3 regions of the Kitasatospora sp. NPDC029312 genome follow, and region 3 is predicted to be linked to each of the others. Evidence: riboswitches for the same ligand, from Rfam matches in the RefSeq annotation. Region 3 holds a riboswitch; each other region holds the start of a gene.

The links. Region 3 has a riboswitch for cyclic di-AMP ahead of ACZ4WV_RS18495 (M23 family metallopeptidase). Riboswitches for the same ligand answer to the same signal wherever they lie in the genome.
Region 1: it holds a riboswitch for cyclic di-AMP, as region 3 does, so the genes downstream of both, ACZ4WV_RS29845 (C40 family peptidase) here and ACZ4WV_RS18495 (M23 family metallopeptidase) in region 3, are expected to answer to the same signal.
Region 2: it holds a riboswitch for cyclic di-AMP, as region 3 does, so the genes downstream of both, ACZ4WV_RS25610 (transglycosylase family protein) here and ACZ4WV_RS18495 (M23 family metallopeptidase) in region 3, are expected to answer to the same signal.

What each region holds. Positions count from the first base shown of each region.
Region 1 is NZ_JBVHXY010000048.1:18,690-24,929, forward strand. It holds gene ACZ4WV_RS29830 (hypothetical protein) at 141-404, shown strand; gene ACZ4WV_RS29835 (NYN domain-containing protein) at 657-2,114, shown strand; gene ACZ4WV_RS29840 (C40 family peptidase) at 2,324-3,361, shown strand; cyclic di-AMP (ydaO/yuaA leader) riboswitch at 3,699-3,852, shown strand; gene ACZ4WV_RS29845 (C40 family peptidase) at 3,863-4,999, shown strand; gene ACZ4WV_RS29850 (C40 family peptidase) at 5,227-6,240, shown strand, end outside.
Region 2 is NZ_JBVHXY010000035.1:14,219-20,458, reverse strand. It holds gene ACZ4WV_RS25620 (glycoside hydrolase family 13 protein) at 35-1,732, shown strand; gene ACZ4WV_RS25615 (LacI family DNA-binding transcriptional regulator) at 1,758-2,777, shown strand; gene ACZ4WV_RS25610 (transglycosylase family protein) at 3,073-4,344, opposite strand; cyclic di-AMP (ydaO/yuaA leader) riboswitch at 4,336-4,522, opposite strand; gene ACZ4WV_RS25605 (sirohydrochlorin chelatase family protein) at 5,015-5,956, opposite strand.
Region 3 is NZ_JBVHXY010000020.1:87,196-93,435, reverse strand. It holds gene purB (adenylosuccinate lyase) at 1-918, shown strand, start outside; gene ACZ4WV_RS18500 (MFS transporter) at 926-2,458, opposite strand; cyclic di-AMP (ydaO/yuaA leader) riboswitch at 2,776-2,951, shown strand; gene ACZ4WV_RS18495 (M23 family metallopeptidase) at 2,954-3,892, shown strand; gene ACZ4WV_RS18490 (RidA family protein) at 4,275-4,682, opposite strand; gene ACZ4WV_RS18485 (IclR family transcriptional regulator) at 4,709-5,458, opposite strand; gene ACZ4WV_RS18480 (carbohydrate kinase family protein) at 5,496-5,981, opposite strand; partial or broken gene ACZ4WV_RS18475 (PfkB family carbohydrate kinase) at 6,134-6,240, opposite strand, start outside.

The sequences.
Region 1 (6,240 bases), on a different contig from region 3:
GCCCTCGTGTTCGGCGACCGGTGGTCTTGGCGGTTGCCCCAGGCAATAGGCTGGGAGCGGGCATTCCCGCCTCCCGCCGCCGATGCCGGGCTCCGGGGGGAGCGCCTAGCCCGCCCAGGGACCAGCCGAGAGGATCCCCGATGACCGCCCCCGCCCTGACCGCCGAGACGCGCTGGCGCTGCACCCTGTGCGGCAACCTCACCCGCTTCGACGTGACCCGCACCGCAAGGGTGACCGAGTTCCTGCACTTCGACCTGGCCGGCGACTCCGCCGTCGAGGAGACCGAGGTGCTCAGCGAGACGATCGAGTCGGTGCGCTGCCGCTGGTGCAACGCGGTGGACCAGGTCGAGCTGGTGACCCGTCCGGGCGCCGAGGGTGCGGAGGCCGCTGCCGAGCAGGGCTGATTCCCGCCTGTGCGGTGGGCGGCGCGCGACGCGCCCGTCCGCCGCACGGGACAATACAGAACAAGACGCACGGAGCGTGACGACAGGGGCGGCCGCGGCCGCCCCCGCTGGACCAGGATCGGAGCCGAGGACGTGGTGGACGCAGCGAAGGAGCCCGCGGACGCGCAGGGGCTTCAGCCCGCTGCGCCGGCACCGGGGCAGGGCGCCGGCGCGGTCCCGTCCGAGGCGCCCCTGCCGGATGCCGCTGCCCCGGTGGCTGCTGCCCCGGAGGCCGCTGCATCGGACAGCGCCTTCCCGGAGGCGGCTTCTCCCGAGGCGGCCTCCCCCGATCCGGCTTCGCCGGACACCGACGAGTCCGGCGGGGCCGCCGGCGGCGCCGAGGCCGCTCCGGAGCGGCCCGTCGAGAAGCTGGACCGGCCGCTGCCCGAGGGCGTGCGCCGGCGCGTGGTCGGCCTGGCCTCCGACGCGCTGGGCGGGCTGCCGCCCGCGGAGCTGCCGCAGAGCCTGCGTCAGTACGTCAAGTTCACCCCCGCGCGACGGGCCAAGTACGCGGCCACCGCCCTGGCCGCGGCGCTGGAGTCGGAGCCCGCCTTCCGGGTGCGGATAGCGGAGCGGCTGCGGCTGGGCCAGCCGGACCTGGTGAAGGCGCTGGAGTCGGGCACCGTCCCCGGCGCCGCCGATCCGATGGACGTCGCCGCCGCCGCCTACCTGGTGCGGTCGGCCGGCTGGAGCCGGCTGGTCACCGAGGCCGGTGAGGAGGCCGAGCGGGCCGGTGCCGAGGACGCGGCGGCGGAGGCCGGCCGGCTGGTGGAGAAGCTGCAGGCGGAGCTGGCCGAGGTGCGGGCGACCGCGCGGGCCGACCTGGAGCGGCAGCGCGCGGAGTTCGAGGGCGTCCGGCGGGAGGTCGAGTCGCTGCGCAAGAGGGTGCGTTCGCTGGAGAGCGACACCCGCCGGGCGCAGGCCGAGACCCGCCGGGTGACCGGGGAGCTGGAGGCCGCGAGGGCGCAGGCCGCGGCCGAGCGCAGCGCGGCCGAGAGCGAGGCGCGGCGGCTGCGGCACCGGGTGTCCGAGCTGGAGAACGCCGCCGAGCAGGGCCGCCGTTCGGCCCGCGAGGGGCGCAGCGTCGAGGACATGCGGCTGCGGCTGCTGCTGGACACCGTGCTGCAGTCGGCGCAGGGGCTGCAGCGGGAGCTGGCGCTGCCGGTCTCCCAGATCCGCCCGGCGGACCTGGTGGAGGCGGTGGTGCCGGGAGCGGCCTCGCCGCACGACGTGGCCCGGCGCGGCCTGGCCGAGGACGATCCGGCGCTGTTGGACCAGCTGCTGGCGATCCCGCAGGTGCACCTGGTGGTGGACGGCTACAACGTGACCAAGACCGGCTATCCGGCGCTGCCGCTGGAGCAGCAGCGGATCCGGCTGCTGGGCGGGCTGGCGATGCTGGCCCAGCGCACCCAGGCGGAGGTCACCTGTGTGTTCGACGGGCAGGACCTGGACGTTCCGGTGATCATGGCGCCGCCGCGCGGGGTTCGGGTACGGTTCAGCCGGACCGGGGAGACCGCGGACGAGTTGATCCGTCGTCTGGTGCGGGCCGAGCCGCAGGGCCGTCCGGTGGTGGTGGTGTCCACCGACCGGGAGGTCGCGGAGGGCGTGCGGCAGGCGGGCGCGCGACCGGTGGCTTCGGTCCTGCTGCTGAACCGCCTGGCCCGGCCCTGACCGGAGGCCCGGCGGCCCGGCCACTGTGACGCCTGGTCAATGCCCGTTTTGCCAGGGTGTGCGGATCCCGTGAAGTCAGCGTGGGAACCGGAGTTCACGCCTTCGGGGGAGTGGCAAAACGGATAGATCTTCACTAGGGTCAGGCGTCAAACCTATTTTCCGGAATCTCACCTGATCGGGTGAGTCCTATGGAAGAAGGAGCCGCTCCCTTGGCCTCCCACCGCCGTCCCAAGCAGCCGAGCCGCGCGCGGGTCTCCGTGCTGACCGCTGCCGCTGCGACCGCGGTCGCCCTCTCCGCCCAGGTCGCCGCGCACGCCGCGCCGCAGCCGAACAAGGCTGACGTCAAGGCGCAGATCGACCAGCTCCAGGAGGAGCAGGAGCAGGCGGCGGAGAAGTACAACGGCGCCAAGGAGCGGGCCGACCAGCTCCGCAAGCAGGCCGATCAGCTGCAGGACCAGGTGGCCCGCAGCCAGGAGCAGATGACCCAGTTGCAGACGGGCCTGGCCGAGGTGGCGGGCGAGCAGTACCGCACCGGCGGCATCGACCCGTCCGTCCAGCTGATGCTGTCCTCCGACCCGTCCGGATACCTGGAGAAGGCCTCCAGCGTGCAGCAGGCCAGCGCCAGCCAGACCGAGGCGCTCAAGGGCCTGCTCGACCAGCAGCGCCGGCTGGACCAAGAGAAGGCCGAGGCCGCCGCGGTGCTGGCCTCGCTGGACTCCACCACCAAGGACCTCAACCAGGCCAAGGCGGACGTCAACCAGAAGCTGAAGGCCGCCCAGGACCTGCTGAACTCGCTCAGCGCCGCCGACCGCGCCGCGCTGAAGGCCCAGCAGCAGCAGGACGACCGCGCCTCGCGCGGCAGCACCCGGGTCGACCTCAGCAGCCTGCCGCCGGCCAGCGGCTACGCGGCCGTGGCCGTCGCCAAGGCGATGAGCAAGCAGGGTTCGCCGTACGTCTGGGGCTCCACCGGGCCGAGCACCTTCGACTGCTCGGGCCTGATGGTCTGGTCGTACGCCCAGGCCGGCGTCTCGCTGCCGCGCACCTCGCAGGAGCAGGGCAACGTCGGCACCCGGGTGCCCTCGCTGGACCAGGCCCAGCCGGGCGACCTGGTGATCTACGGCAGCGACCGGCACCACGTCGGGATGTACATCGGCAACGGCATGGTGGTCCACGCGCCGCACACGGGTGACGTGGTCAAGGTGATGAAGGCCGACGCGATGCCGATCAACACGATCCGCCGGGTCTGACGAGCCGACACGCCCGACGGGCCGCGTTCCGGCCCTGTGATCCGCGCCACCCTCCGACCGGGGTGGCGCTTCGGGTTCACCCGTCCTTCGCTCCCTCGTTTGAGGTTTGATCAGCTTTCCGTGCGGCGGCGATCACCAACGGTCATTTTCACAAATGAACATGGGTAATCTTCCGTCTTTTTTCTGACAAGGATTTGAACGGATCACGGTTCAGTTACTAGGGTCGTGCCCCGAACCACCGCACTGTCGATCACCCAGCCTGGGTGGCGGCGGTGGTTACCGCCGAGTTCGTGAAGCAGCGGGACAGGTCGACGCGACTGTCCGACAGGGGAGCCCAGCAGTCCGGGCGCTGTGGAGCGGAGCCGGGGAACCACGTTCCTCCGGGGTGAATCGGCGCCAGGTCGGCCGTTGGAACGGCCGTGAGGCGTCGTAGGGCATGCTTCCGGCCCGAACCCGTCAGCTCACCCGGTAGGCGGATGTAGGAAGAAGGAGTCCGCCTTCGTGGCGTCCCATCGCCGTCCCAAGCCCGCCAGCCGTGCCCGGGTCTCGATCCTGACCGGTGTCGCCGCGGCAGCCGTCGCCCTCTCCGCGCAGTCCGGCGCGCACGCCGACCCGCAGCCGACCAAGGACCAGGTCAAGGAGCAGGTCGACCAGCTCAACGAGCAGGCCGAGCAGGCGACCGAGAAGTACAACGCCGCGCAGGAGAAGCAGCAGGCGCTGGAGAAGCAGGTCTCCGGTCTGCAGGACCAGGTGGCCCGGCAGCAGTCCCAGGTGACCGACCTGCAGGGCGGCCTCGCCGAGATCGCCGGGGAGCAGTACCGCAACGGCGGCATATCCCCGACCGTCCAGCTGATGCTGTCCTCCAGCCCGGACAACTTCCTCAACCAGGCCGGTGCGCTGAACCAGGCCGGTGACACCCAGAAGAACCAGCTGAAGGAACTGCAGGAGCAGCAGCGCAAGCTCGACCAGGACCGCAGCGAGGCCCAGGGCAAGCTCACCGAGCTGGAGTCCACCACCCAGCAGCTGAAGGCCTCCAAGGACGAGGTCCAGAACAAGCTGAAGGCCGCGCAGGACCTGCTCAACACCCTGACCGAGCAGGAGCGCCAGGCGATCCGCCAGGCCGAGGAGAAGGCCGCCGCCGACGCCAAGGCCCAGGCCGACGCCGCCGCGAAGGCCGCCCAGCAGCAGGCCGCCGCCGACCGCGCCTCGCGCGACAGCGGCCGCAGCGACATCGGCTCCGGGGGCTCCTCGTCCTCGCCGGTCGTCAAGCCGGTGGCCCCCGGTAGCTCGCACGGTGCCGCCGCGCTGTCCGCCGCCGCCTCCAAGGTCGGCAGCCCGTACGTCTGGGGCGCCACCGGCCCGAGCTCCTTCGACTGCTCCGGTCTGATGGTCTGGGCGTTCAACCAGGTCGGCGTGTCGCTGCCGCGCACCTCCCAGGAGCAGGCCGGTGCCGGTACCCGGATCGGCTCGGACATCTCCCAGGCCCAGCCCGGCGACCTGCTGATCTTCTACAGCGACGCCCACCACGTCGGCATCTACGCGGGCAACGGCCAGGTGCTGCACGCGCCGAAGCCGGGCGCGTCGGTCCGCTACGAAGCGGTCTCCAACATGCCGCTGGCCTCCATCGTGCGGGTCTGATCCGTACGAAGGCCTCCCTGGGCCCGGTCCTCCCACGTGGAGGGCCGGGCCTGCGGCTTTACCGGCGGCTCGGGCTGATGTCCGATTAGGGGTCGAATATTCGGGTCCGGAGGGGTTTGGACTCGCTTGCCCGGACTCGCTAACGTCTGCCACCGGACTCCCGCTCGACGGCCGCCCACCGGGGTGCGGCCGCGGGGCCGCGCCGCAGGATCGGAGCCGCCGCCGCCATGTCCGTGCACCGCCGTTCCCAACTGCTCGCCCGTGCCCTGGTGTTGACCGCGGCCGCCACCACGGCCCTGGGCGTGGCGGCCGCCGGCAGCGCCCAGGCCGCTCCCGGCGCGCCGGACGCGCCGGACCGCAAGGACGTCAAGGCGCAGGTCGAGCAGCTGTACGACGAAGCCGAGCAGGCGTCCGAGAGGTACAACGCCGCGCAGGAGGCCCAGAAGCGGCTGCAGAGCGAGACCACGGTTCTCCAGGGGGAGCTCGCCACTGCCCAGGACCAGCTCAACGAGCTGCGCGGCGGCCTCGCGACCGTGGCCGGGGCCGAGTACCGCGGCGGCGGGATGAGCCAGACCGCCCAACTGATGCTCTCCAGCGACCCGGAGTCCTACCTCGCCCGCGCCCGCACCCTCGGCCAGGCCGCCGAGCGGCAGCAGGAGACCCTGCACGAGCTGGTCACCCGTCAGCGCCGACTCGACCAGCGCCGCAGCGAGACCGCGGGCAAGCTCGCCGAACTCGACCAGGCCCGGCGCTCGCTGGCCGAGAACAAGCAGCAGATCCAGCAGCGACTGGCCAAGGCGCAGAAGCTGCTTAACAGCCTCGGCGCCGCCGAGCGGGCCCGGATGGTCGTCCAGGACGCCGAGGACGCCGAGCAGCGCGCCACCCGCGGCGCCGACCGGCTGGACCTCGGCACCACCCCGCCGGCCTCCGAGCGCGGGGCGGCGGCGCTGGCCGCCGCGGTGCGGATGATCGGCTCACCGTATGTCTACGGATCCACCGGGCCCCGTGCCTTCGACTGCTCCGGTCTGATGTACTACAGCTGGCGGCAGGCCGGAGTGACCCTGCCGCGCACCTCGCAGGCCCAGGCGTACGCCGGGCAGCGGATCAGCCTCTCCGAAGCGCGACCGGGAGACCTGGTGATCTTCTACCGGGACATGCACCACGTCGGGATGTACGCCGGCGGCGGGGTGATGGTGCACGCCCCGTACCCCGGCGCCAAGGTGCGGTACGAGAGCGTCACC
Region 2 (6,240 bases), on a different contig from region 3:
TCTCCGCTCCTCTAGTCCCCAAGGGATTTCGTCCATGACCCAGAACCTGGCCGACACCTCCCGGCCCGCCGCCGACACCGCTCACGAGGCGAACGTCAGCGCGTCCAGAGGCTGGTGGCGGGACGCGGTCATCTACCAGGTGTACCCGCGCAGCTTCGCCGACTCCAACGGGGACGGCATGGGCGACCTGCCCGGCATCCGCAGCCGCCTGCCGTACCTGCGCGACCTCGGCGTGGACGCCGTCTGGCTCTCCCCGTTCTACGCCTCGCCGCAGGCGGACGCCGGCTACGACGTCGCCGACTACCGCGCGGTGGACCCGATGTTCGGCACCCTGCTGGACGCGGACGCCCTGATCCGGGACGCCCACGAGCTGGGCCTGCGGATCATCGTCGACCTCGTCCCCAACCACTCCTCGGACCAGCACGAGTGGTTCCAGCGCGCCCTGCGCGAAGGCCCCGCGTCCCCGCTGCGCGAGCGCTACCACTTCCGCCCCGGCAAGGGCGAGAACGGCGAACTGCCGCCCAACGACTGGGAGTCCATCTTCGGCGGCCCGGCCTGGACCCGCACCGAGAACCCGGACGGCACCCCCGGCGACTGGTACCTGCACCTCTTCGCCCCCGAGCAGCCCGACTTCAACTGGGAGAACCAGGCCGTCGCCGACGAGTTCCGCTCGATCCTGCGGTTCTGGCTCGACATGGGCGTGGACGGCTTCCGCATCGACGTCGCCCACGGCCTGGTCAAGGCCCCCGGCCTGCCCGACCTCGGCGGCGCCGACCAGCTCAAGCTGCTCGGCAACGACGTCATGCCGTTCTTCGACCAGGACGGCGTGCACGAGATCTACCGCAGCTGGCGCAAGATCCTCGACGAGTACCCGGGCCAGCGGATCGGCGTCGCCGAGGCCTGGACCCCGACCGTCCAGCGCACCGCCAACTACGTCCGGCCCGACGAACTGCACCAGGCCTTCAACTTCCAGTACCTGGGCACCGATTGGGACGCCGCCGCGCTGCGCGAGGTGATCGACCTGTCGCTCGACTCGATGCGCCCCGTCGACGCCCCCACCACCTGGGTGCTGTCCAACCACGACGTCACCCGGCACGCCACCCGGTTCGCCAACGAGCCCGGCCTCGGCACCCAGATCCGCACCCCCGGCGACCGCGAGCTGGGCCTGCGCCGCGCCCGCGCCGCCAGCCTGCTGATGCTCGCGCTGCCCGGCTCCGCGTACGTCTACCAGGGCGAGGAACTCGGCCTGCCGGACGTCACCGACCTGCCGGACGAGGTCCGCCAGGACCCGTCCTTCTTCCGCCAGGCCGGGCAGGACGGCTACCGCGACGGCTGCCGCGTCCCGATCCCGTGGTCCGGCACCGAGGCCCCGTACGGCTTCGGGCCGGTGCCGGGCGGACCGTCCTGGCTGCCGCAGCCGGCCGAGTGGGCCGAGCTCAGCGTCGAGGCGCAGACCGGCGACCCGACGTCCACCCTGGAGCTGTACCGCAGCGCGCTGGCCGTGCGCCGGTCCCAGCCGGACCTGGGCGCCGGCACCGAGGTCGAGTGGCTGAACGCCCCCGAGGGCACCTTGGTGTTCCGCCGCGGCTCCTTCGTGTGCACCGTGAACACCACCGGCGAACCGGTGCGGATGGCGGCGCCCGGTCGGCTGCTGCTCGGCTCGACCGAACTCGTGGTGGACGGCGGCGAGACGGTGCTCGCTCCGGACAGCACCGGCTGGTGGGCGGTCTGACGTGGTTGCAATAGGCTCTGGGACCGTGACTACGGCGCGACTCTCAGACATCGCGGCGCAGGCGGGGGTCAGCGAAGCCACCGTCTCCCGCGTACTCAACGGCAAGGCGAACGTCTCCGCCGCGACCCGGCAGACCGTGCTGGCGGCGCTCGACGTGCTCGGTTACGAGCGGCCGACCCGCCTGCGCCAGCGCAGCGCCGGACTGATCGGACTGATCACGCCGGAGTTGAGCAACCCGATCTTCCCCGCGCTGGCGCAGGTGATCGAGCAGGTGCTCAGCCGGCACGGCTACACGCCGGTGCTGTGCACCCAGACGCCGGGCGGGTCCACCGAGGACGAACTGGTCGAGATGCTGGTCGACCGGGGCGTGGCGGGCATCGTCTTCGTCTCCGGGCTGCACGCCGACAGCACCGCCGACCACGACCGCTACGCCCGACTGGCCGGGCGCGGGGTGCCGTTCGTGCTGATCAACGGCTACAGCGAGCGGATCGACGCACCGTTCATCTCGCCGGACGACCGGTCCGCGATGTGGATGGCCGTCCAGCACCTGGCGGAACTCGGGCACGAGCGGATCGGGCTGGCTGTCGGGCAGCGGCGGTACGTGCCGGTGCTGCGCAAGATCGAGGGCTTCACGGCCGCGATGCGCGAGGTGCTCGGGCGCAGCCTGGAGGAGGCCGAGGAACTCGTCCACCACACGCTCTTCAGCGTGGAGGGCGGGCACGCGGCGGCCGGGGCGCTGCTCGACAAGGGCTGCACGGCGATCGTGTGCGGGAGCGACATGATGGCGCTCGGGGCGATCCGGGCGGTGCGGCAGCGGGGGCTGTCGGTGCCGCAGGACGTGTCGGTGGTCGGCTTCGACGACTCGCCGCTGATCGCCTTCACCGAGCCGCCGTTGACCACGATCCGCCAGCCGGTGGAGGCGATGGCCACGGCGGCGGTGGACGCGCTGCTGGAGGAGGTCGGCGGGAACGCCGCCCAGCGCGGGGAGTTCATGTTCCAGCCGGAGTTGGTGATGCGCGGGTCCACGGGGGCCTGCGCGCGCTGAGCAACCGGCGGGGAAGCGCCGGGGACGGTAGCGCCGTGAACGGGCGGGCTCCGGAGAGCAGTTGCTCTCCGGAGCTCGCCCGTCGGCGTGTGGCGCCGCTTTTGCGGCGTGGCGGCTGGGGCGGCCTTTCGGCGGGCGAGGACAAAGACGCCACCGCCACCCCCGGGCTTTGCCGGGGGTGGCGGGTGGTCAGCGTCCGGGCAACGGCGGACAGATGACAGATGATGAAATCTGTTATCTGTTATCTGTCGGCTGTTAGCTGTCAGCCGTCGCCCGTCAGCCGTGGGCCGTTGCCTCAGACCCGGCCGGCGAAGTCCGGGGCCCAGTTGGCGACGGTCTGCTCGCGGACGCCCGCGCTCGGGTTGGCGGCCTCGACGTACTTGCCGCCGCCGACGTAGATCGCGACGTGGTACACGCCGGAGTCCTGGCCGTTGTTGGACCAGAAGAGCAGGTCGCCCGGCTGGAGGCTGTCCAGCGAGACGTGGGTGCTGGCGGCGGCCTGGTCGGCGGCGACGCGCGGGATGCTGATCCCCGCGGCACGCAGCGCGGCCTGGGTGAGGCCGGAGCAGTCCCAACCGCCGTTGCCGGTGCCGCCGTAGACGTAGGCCTGGCCGACCTGGGACTCGGCGAAGGACACCGCGGCCGCCATGCTGCCGGTGGCGGCCTGGGCCGGAGCCTGGGTCTGCGCCGGGGCGGCCGGCTTCGAGGCCTGGGCGGTCGGCTGGGCGTTCACGGCACCGCCGTTCGCGGCCTGACCGGCCTTCTGGGAGCGGTTGAACCAGTTGAAGTCCGAGCCGGAGGTGGAGGACTGGTCGGCCTGGGCCTGGTCGCCGTCACCGAAGGTCAGGTGCTGGCCCGGGTAGATGGTGTTCGGGCCGTCGGTCAGGGTGCTGCGGTTGAGCTCGTACAGCCGCTGCCAGCCGCCCTGGACCTTGTGCTTGTCGGCGATCGAGGACAGCCAGTCGCCCGCGACGACGGTGTAGTCGCCGTTCTGGGCGTGGGCCTGGCGCTGCTGCGCCCAGGTGCCCTTGGCGGAGTCGGTGGAGGGCTGCGCCTGCTCCGGGGCGGGCGCGGCCGGCTGGGCGGGCTTCGCGGCCGGGGCCTGGGTCTGCGCGGGCTTGGCGGCGGGCTTGGCGGCGGTGCCGGCCGAGGTGTCGACGGCCGCCGGGGCGCCGCCCTTGGTCAGACCGGCCTGGATGGAGCAGACGGGCCAGGCACCGGGGCCCTGGGAGGCGAGGACCTTCTCGGCGACGGCGATCTGCTGGTCCTTGGTGGCCTGGTTGGCCTGCGGGGCGTACGAGGTGCCACCGAAGGCGGCCCAGGTGCTGGAGGTGAACTGCAGGCCGCCGAAGAAGCCGTTGCCGGTGTTGATGCTCCAGTTGCCGCCGCTCTCGCACTGGGCGACCTTGTCCCAGGTGGCGACGGAGGCGGCGTTGGCGGTGCCGGTGGTGAGGCAGGGGATGGTGAGGCCGACGCCCGCGACGCCGAGGGCGGCGATCACGCGACGGGTACGGCCGGACAGGCGGGTGCCGTTGGTGGGCAGCATGAAGACGCGGTCCTCTCCCACGCCTGCGAGGTGAGCTGTCGGATTCGGGCCGGAGTTGCCCGGCCGCGCTGTGGGCGCGGCTTCACCCCTAGCCCTGGACCGTTCCGAAGAACGGCCCGGGGCGACTTACCTGTGGTTCCCCCGCTCCTGCCGTGGTGCGTTTTCGCGCTGCCAGGACATCCGACGGCAGGATTCGGCGTTGCGGATGAACTGGGTCCGTGTGGTCACGAACGGGGAGCACGTTAAGCAGACTTAAGTTCAAACTGCAAACATCTGTGATGTGCATCACGGTTTACGGAAAACAGTCAAATCGGACTTCGGTCGTGATCAAAAATGATCGTTTTCCGATAATCCACTTGCGGACCCGCGAAATTGTCTCCGCCTCAGAAACGGGCTGACGGGCTGTCGACGAGCGTGACGGGCGCGCCGTGGCGGCGGCCGGTGGCGATGGAACGAGCGCCGGAAAACGGTCCCGGCATTCCGGTCCGAAAGCGCGACAGATCGGACATCACGCCCGATCGCACCCCTATCTCCTTTATTTCCCGTACCAGGACAACCGGACGGGGCGGGAGCGGGAGTGCGGGCGCGGGCAAGCCGAAGGGCCCGGAACGAAGCCGTTCCGGGCCCTTCGGACCTTCGATGCGGGACGAGCGCGACAAGTGGCGCGACCGGCGGGCCCGGAGGCCGCCTGTCAGGCCTCCAGAGGCCCCTGGGCGGCCGCGTGGGCGCCGCGGGAGCCCTCCTCGGCCGCCGCGGCCTCCTCCTCGGCCCGGGCCAGCTCCTCCGGGGACGGCATCGGCAGCGCGGCCAGGTAGGTGGAGGCGATCAGCTGGCCGATGGCCGGGTAGGCGCCCAGCGGCGCGGCCGAGGGGCAGCCGGTTTCCTCGGCGGCCGTGGCGAGCAGCTCCGAGTCCGCCTCGGGGCCGATCACCAGCGGGGCCAGCGCCGGGCGCTGGGAGCCGGTCTCCTTGAGGTGGTTGACGGCCCCGGCGACCGAGCCGGGTACGTCGAGCGCGGCGGCGACCACCGGGACGGCCAGCCGGGCGGCCAGCAGCACACCGGTGATCCCGGCCGCGGCGGCTGCGTCCTCGCCGCCCACGGTGGTCAGGACCACGCCGTCCGCGGCGGTCGCGATGGCGAACAGCCGGGCCCGGTCGGCCCGGGCCAGCCCGGCCTCGGAGAGCCGTACGTGCACGGCCTCGGCCAGCAGCGGGTGCGGGCCCAGCGCGTCGGTGACGGTCGCGCCGTACTCGGCGGCGATGGCGTGCAGTCCGGCCAGGAATCCGTGCGGCCCCGGCACCAGCGGCACGACGACGGGCGTCGGCAGGCCCGCCTCGGCGGCCCCGGCCAACAGCTCGGCGACGGTGCGCTCGTCCCCGCCCCTGCCCGCGGCGCCGTCGGCGGGGAGGTAGCCGACCGCCGCCTGGACGCCGGTGTGCTCGCTGCGGACGATCGAGAGCAGTTCCTCCACGACCGAACGGGACTCGGGCCCGGCGATCGCGGGCACGGCGAGCACCAGGGCCGGCGAGCCGGTGGGGATCTCGGGGCGCTCAGGGCGGCGGTGGCGCCCCCGCGCACGGGAGCCTGGAGTGCGGACGGGCAGTGGCGCGCCCGGGATGGCTGCGGTGCTCATGCCGGAGATCGTAGGACATCTGCCTGTCAGGCCTACAGTCGGCCGCCGTACGGGTTTGGAGCGGTCGTGGTGCGCGGGTCGTGTTCCCGCCGCACCGGTCCGGGCGCTTTGCCTACAATCCGGACATTCCTCGCCCAACGCCCGAGTGCTCGCCCGCAGTTGCCTTGACGTGTGCCGCAGGCGGTCGCGTTGCATGTGGGGCGCGTGAGATGTCTCACAACCGGAGGGGCGTCTGACGGAGCGTCACGGCGGTGCGACTCCGGGCATTCGAAGATCAACATTTA
Region 3 (6,240 bases):
CTGGTCGCCTTCCGCCGCCTGGAGGAGCTGATCGCCCGCTACCCGCTGCGCGGGATCAAGGGCCCGGTCGGCACCGCCCAGGACATGCTGGACCTGCTCGGTGGCGACACCGACAAGCTGGCCGAGCTGGAGCGCCGGGTCGCCGCGCACCTCGGCTTCGACAACGTGCTGACCAGCGTCGGCCAGGTCTACCCGCGCTCGCTGGACTTCGAGGTGCTCACCGCCCTCGTCCAGCTTGCCGCCGCGCCGTCCAGCCTGGCCAAGACCATCCGCCTGATGGCCGGCCACGAGCTGGTGACGGAGGGCTTCAAGGAGGGGCAGGTCGGCTCCTCCGCGATGCCCCACAAGATGAACACCCGCTCGTGCGAGCGCGTCAACGGCCTGGCCGTGATCCTGCGCGGCTACGCGTCGATGACGGGCGAGCTGGCCGGCGACCAGTGGAACGAGGGCGACGTCTCCTGCTCGGTGGTGCGCCGGGTCGCGCTGCCGGACGCCTTCTTCGCCTTCGACGGCCTGCTGGAGACCTTCCTGACCGTGCTGGACGAGTTCGGCGCCTTCCCGGCCGTGGTCGAGGCCGAGCTCGACCGCTACCTGCCGTTCCTGGCCACCACCAAGGTGCTGATGGGCGCGGTGCGCGCGGGCGTCGGTCGGGAGACCGGACACGAGGTCATCAAGGAGCACGCCGTCGCCTCCGCGCTGGCGATGCGCGCGGGCGCCCGGGAGAACGAGCTGCTGGACCGGCTGGCCGCCGACGAGCGGATCCCGCTGGGCCGGGCCGCACTGGACGCGCTGCTGGCCGACAAGCTCTCCTTCACCGGTGCGGCCGGCGCCCAGGTCGCCGAGGTGGTCCGCCGGGTGGAGGCCGTCGCGGCCGCCTACCCGGAGGCCGCCAAGTATGCTCCCGGCGACATCCTCTGACGCTTCGTCAGTCCTTCGTGGGCCCTGCCGCCGGACCGGTGGCGGGGCCCTCGTGCGTGTGGACGTGGCCCGGGTCGAGCGGCGGGGTGGTGCCGCAGTTCCATGCGCAGTCCGGCTCGGCGACCGGGCGGTCCTCGGGCGCGAGCACGTTGCCGCGGACGGTGGCGGAGGCGATCAGCCCGCCGCCGGCCAGCAGGCCCGCGCAGATCAGCATCGCGGTGTGGAAGGCGGAGTCCACCGCGGACGGCACCCGGTAGGCGTCGCCGCTCAGCCCGGCCAGCGCGGGGAGGGCGGCCACCGCGAGCAGGCCGGCGGCGCGGGCGGCGGCGTTGTTGACGCCGCTGGCGATGCCCGCGTGCCGTACGTCGACGGCCGCCAGCACCGTGGCGGTCAGCGGCGCCACCAGCAGGGTCATCCCACTGCCCATCACCGCGACGGCGGGCAGCACGTCCACCCAGTAGGAGGAGCCGGGGCCGATGCGCAGCATCAGCAGCACGCCGGCGGCGCACAGCAGCGGGCCGACGGTGAGCGGGACGCGCGGGCCGATCCGCTTGCCGAGGCGCCCGGCGCGCGCCGACAGGGCCAGCATCAGCACCGTGATCGGCACCAGGGCGAAGCCGGAGACCAGCGGGCTGAAGCCGGACACGATCTGCAACTGCACCACCAGCAGGAAGAACACCCCGCTGAACGCCGCGTAGACGCAGAGGGTGACCAGGTTGACGGCGGTGAACAGCCGGGAGGAGAACAGGCCGAGCGGCAGCATCGGCTCGGGTGCCCGGCGTTCGACGGCGACGAAGGCGGCCCCGAGCAGCAGGCCGGACGCGCCGGTGAGCCAGACGGCGGGGGACAGGCCCTCCCCGGCGGCGGTGAGCGCGTAGGTGACGGCGCCGAGGGCGAGCGCGGCGAGCAGGGCGCCGGGCACGTCGAAGCGGCCGGAGGCGGACTCGTCGCGGCTCTCGGGGACGTAGCGGGAGGTCACCGCGACCACGGCGGCGGCCAGCGGCAGGTTCAGCAGGAAGATCCAGCGCCAGCCGGGCCCGTCCACCAGCCAGCCGCCGAGGAAGGGGCCGACGGCCGCGGACACCCCGCCGAGGCCGGACCACAGGCCCACTGCGGCCGAGCGGTCGTCAGGGTCGAAGACGGCCTGGAGCATGGCGAGCGAGCCGGGGGTGAGCAGCGCCCCGCCGATGCCCTGGACGGCCCGGGAGATGATCAGCACCTGGATGTTCGGGGCGGCGGCGCAGGCGGCGGACGCGGCGGCGAACCAGATGACGCCGATCAGGAAGACGCGGCGCCTGCCGTACCGGTCGCCGAGTGCTCCGCCGAGCAGGATCAGGCCCGCCAGGGTGAGCAGATAGGCGTTCAGCGTCCATTGCAGGGACGCCAGGGAGGCGCCGAGGTCGGTGCCGATCCGGGGCAGCGCGACGTTCACCACGGTGCCGTCGAGCATCGCCATGCTGGAGCCGAGCACGGTTGCCAGGAGCACCCAGCGACCCCGCGCGGTGCTCAGGCGCAGGGTGCCGGCCTTTGAGGTGGCCACGGGCTGATCCTGCGCCCCACGGGGTGCACGTGACAAGGGTCACCGGGCGGTGTGTCCGTTCCGAACGGTGCGTGAGCGGACGGTCGCCGTCCGCGGCCGAGTTCGCCGCAGGGTCATGGATCAGTGGCGCCGCGTGTTTGGATTGTGTACGTACGGTGTGGTCGGCCATGCGGAGGGTCACCGTCCGGCGGGGGATCGTTGTGCGTTCAAGAGATCGACATTGCTTCACTCGAACGGATGAGTTTTAGTTCAGCGACCGCCCGGCCAGCCCGGGCGGATCCACCGGGTGGAACGCCGAGTCCTGCCGCTGCCCGGCGGTTCGAACTGAGCTCTGTACGGCAGGAGCGGGGGACCCACAGGTAAGTCGCCGGACCGGACTGCGCGCTTCTCGGCGCGAACGTCCAGGACCGGCTAGGGGTGAAGCCGCGCATGCGGCCGGGCAACTCCAGCCCGAACCCGACAGCTCACCTCGCAGGCGTCGGAGAGGAAAATTCCATGCCTGCTCAGGCCCGTCGTATCGCCCTGCCCCGCGCCGCCCGCATCGGCATCGCGACCGCCGTCACCGGTGTGTCCTTCGTCCTGCCGCTCGTGACCGCCGTGAGCGCCCAGGCCCACGGCACCGCCGCTGCCCCGGCCGCTTCGGCGCCGCAGCACACCGCCGCCGCGGACGCCCCGGCCGCCACCCCGGCCGCCGCCCAGGAGAGCTACCGCGTCGTCAGCGGTGACTCGCTGTCGAAGATCGCCGAGGCCAAGCACGTCGAGGGCGGCTGGCACGCGCTGTACGAGCGCAACCGCTCGGTGGTCGGCGCCAACCCGAACCTGATCTTCCCCGGTCAGCAGCTGTCGATCACCGCTCAGGCCGACGCCCCGAAGCCGGCCGCTCCGGCCGAGCCCGCCGCTCCGGCCAAGCCGGCCGCCCCGGTGCAGGCCCAGACCGAGGCCGCCAAGCCGGGCGTCCAGGTCCAGACCCAGGTTCAGACCGCCGCTCCGGCCCAGGCCGTCACCGCCGCGCCGGTCGCCGCCACCTCGGGCTACGTCGCCCCGGTGGCCAACCCGGTGCTGGGTGAGGCCTACGGCGTGGCCGGTTCGATGTGGGCCTCCGGGCACCACACCGGTCAGGACTTCGTCGTCCCCACCGGCACCCCGGTGCGCGCGGTCGCCAACGGTGTCGTGGTGAAGGCCGGCAACGGCGGCGCCTACGGCAACGAGGTCGAGATCAAGCTCGCCGACGGCAAGTACGCCCAGTACGCGCACCTGTCCGTGATCGGCGTGAAGATCGGTCAGACCGTCACCGTCGGCCAGCAGCTCGGCCTCTCCGGCGCCACCGGCAACGTGACCGGTCCGCACCTGCACTTCGAGATCCGCACCGGTCCGGAGTACGGCTCGGACATCGACCCGGTCGCGTACCTGCGCGCCCACGGCGTCGCGCTCTGACCCCGGTCGGACCGCACGCCGCCCCCGCTCGGACACTGCTCTGACCGCGGGTTTCAGGAACCACCGCTGGTGCGGGGCGAATCGACCGCCCGGGATGGTCATGTCGGGTGACCGCTCGACCGGGTGATCGCCGCACCGGTGGACATGGGCGCGGGACACGCCCAAGGCCGGCCCGGCTCCACGAGGACTCCTCGTGGAGCCGGGCCGGCCGCTGCCGTTCCCGGGGTCGATCCGGGGGCCGGTCAGTGCCGGTGGGCGGGCAGGCCGTGCTCGGCGGCGCCCAGCAGGGCGTGCATCCGGTGGCCGAAGTCCTCGGTGTCACCGGCGGGTTCCCGGAAGACCAGGCGGACGTCGCGGTGGCCGTGCGGGACCGGGCGGTGCGTCAGACGACGACGGCCTGGGCGTCGATCTCCACCAGCATGGGCTCCCGGGGGAGTTCCACGAAGACGGTGGTGCGGCAGGGCTTCACGCCGCCGGGCTTGATGTTCTCCTCGATGAACTCGGCGTAGACCTCGTTCATCAGCGGGAAGTCGGCGCGCTTGGTGAGGTAGACCCGGAACATCACCACGTCCTCGATGGTGGCGCCGCCCGCCTCGACGATGGCCTTGACGTTCTCCAGGGTGCGGCGGGTCTGGGCCCGCACATCGCCGTGGTGGATCAGCTCGCCGGTGGCCGGGTCCTGCGAGCCCTGACCGGACACCTGCAGGATCGGGCCCTTGCGGACGCCCTGGGAGAACATCCAGGCGGGGACGGGCGCGCCGTCGGTACGAATCTCGATCTTCTCGGGCACAGGGCTCCTTCGGTCGTGGCGGATCATCAGTTTCGCTCGGACCGGCCGCAGTCGGCCGAGACGGCACGGGCGGTGGCGAGCAGCTGCGGGAGGAGGTCCAGCACCTGCTCGTACGGGAGGACGACATCGGGCACGGAGATGGAGGCGGCGGCGACCACCCGGCCGCTGGCGTCCCGGATCGGTGCGGCCACGCAGTTGATGAAGGACTCGTGCTCGGCGTGGTCCTGGGCCCAGCCCTGGGCGGCGACCTTCTCCAGCTCGGCGAGCAGCGCCTCGGGCGTGGCGAGGGTGCGCTCGGTGTGCGGCGTGAAGTCGATCCCGGTCACCACCCGGCGGCGCTCGGGCAGTGGCAGGTCCGCCAGCAGCACCTTGGAGACGGCGGCGCAGTGCAGCGCGGCGCGCAGGCCGATCCGGGAGTACATCCTGACCGGGTGGCGGGAGTCGAACTTGTCGATGTAGACCACCTCTCCGCCCTCGTACGCGGCCAGGTGCACGGTCTGGCCGGTGGCGGCGTTCAGCTCGGCGAGGTGCGGGGCGGCGATCCGGCGGATGCCGCGCTGTTCCAGGGCGAGGCCCGAGAGCGCGAACAGGCCCGCGCCGAGGTGGTAGCGGTAGGCCGCGTCGCGGTAGACGAAGCGTTCCTCCTCCAGGCTCTGGAGGAGTCGGAGCACGGTCGTCTTGTGGACGCCGAGCACCTCGGCCAGCTGGTCGAGGGAGCGCTCGCCCTCGCCGAGCTGGGCGAGGACGCGCAGGGCGCGGGTGACGGTCTGGCTCATCGGGCTCGGGCTCCGGTCAGGGGGCTGGGGGTCGTGCTCATTGTGCCGGGGCCCGGAGCGCCGGGGAGACGATTCCCTCGGCGGTGACCAGGGTGGCCGCCCAGTCGGCGGGCGGGGCGTCGAGCAGCGCCGCCACCGCGCGGGCGGCCGGCAGCTCGGCCTGGTCGCCGGGGGCGGTCAGCGCGCAGGCCGCGCTCAGGTGGCCGAGCCGCAGCCGGCGGCGTTGGTCCAGGCCGCGGACGGTGCCGGCCAGGTAACCGGCCGCGAAGGCGTCACCCGCGCCGGTGGCTTCGACCACGTCGACGGCCAGCGCCGGTTCGCTGACCGCCGTGCCGTCCCGCTCCAAGGCAGTGACCACCCGGGCTGCGTCCTTGACCACCACCGTGGCGGGGGAGGGGAAGCGGCGGCGCAGCGCGGCGGGATCGTCGGTGCCGAAGGCCGCCTGCGCCTCATCGGCGCCGAGCAGCAGCAGATCGGCGGCGTCCAGCAGGGCGGCAGCACGGCGGGGTCGCGGTCGCGCCACAGCGCGGGACGCCAGTTGAGGTCGAAGCTGACCATCCCGCGGCCTTCGGCCGGCTGGACCCCCGGGCTCTGCCGGCGCTCGATGACGAGGGCGCGCAGCAGGGCCAGGCAGTCGTCGGAGAGGGCGGCGGTGATGCCGGACAGGTGCAGCAGCCGGGCGCCGGCCAGCAGCGCGGCGGCGGCCGGGTCGGCGAGCAGCGCGGGGGAGAGCGCGGCGGCCGCGGAGCCGCGCCGGTGATAGTGCAGGCGGCTGCGGCCGG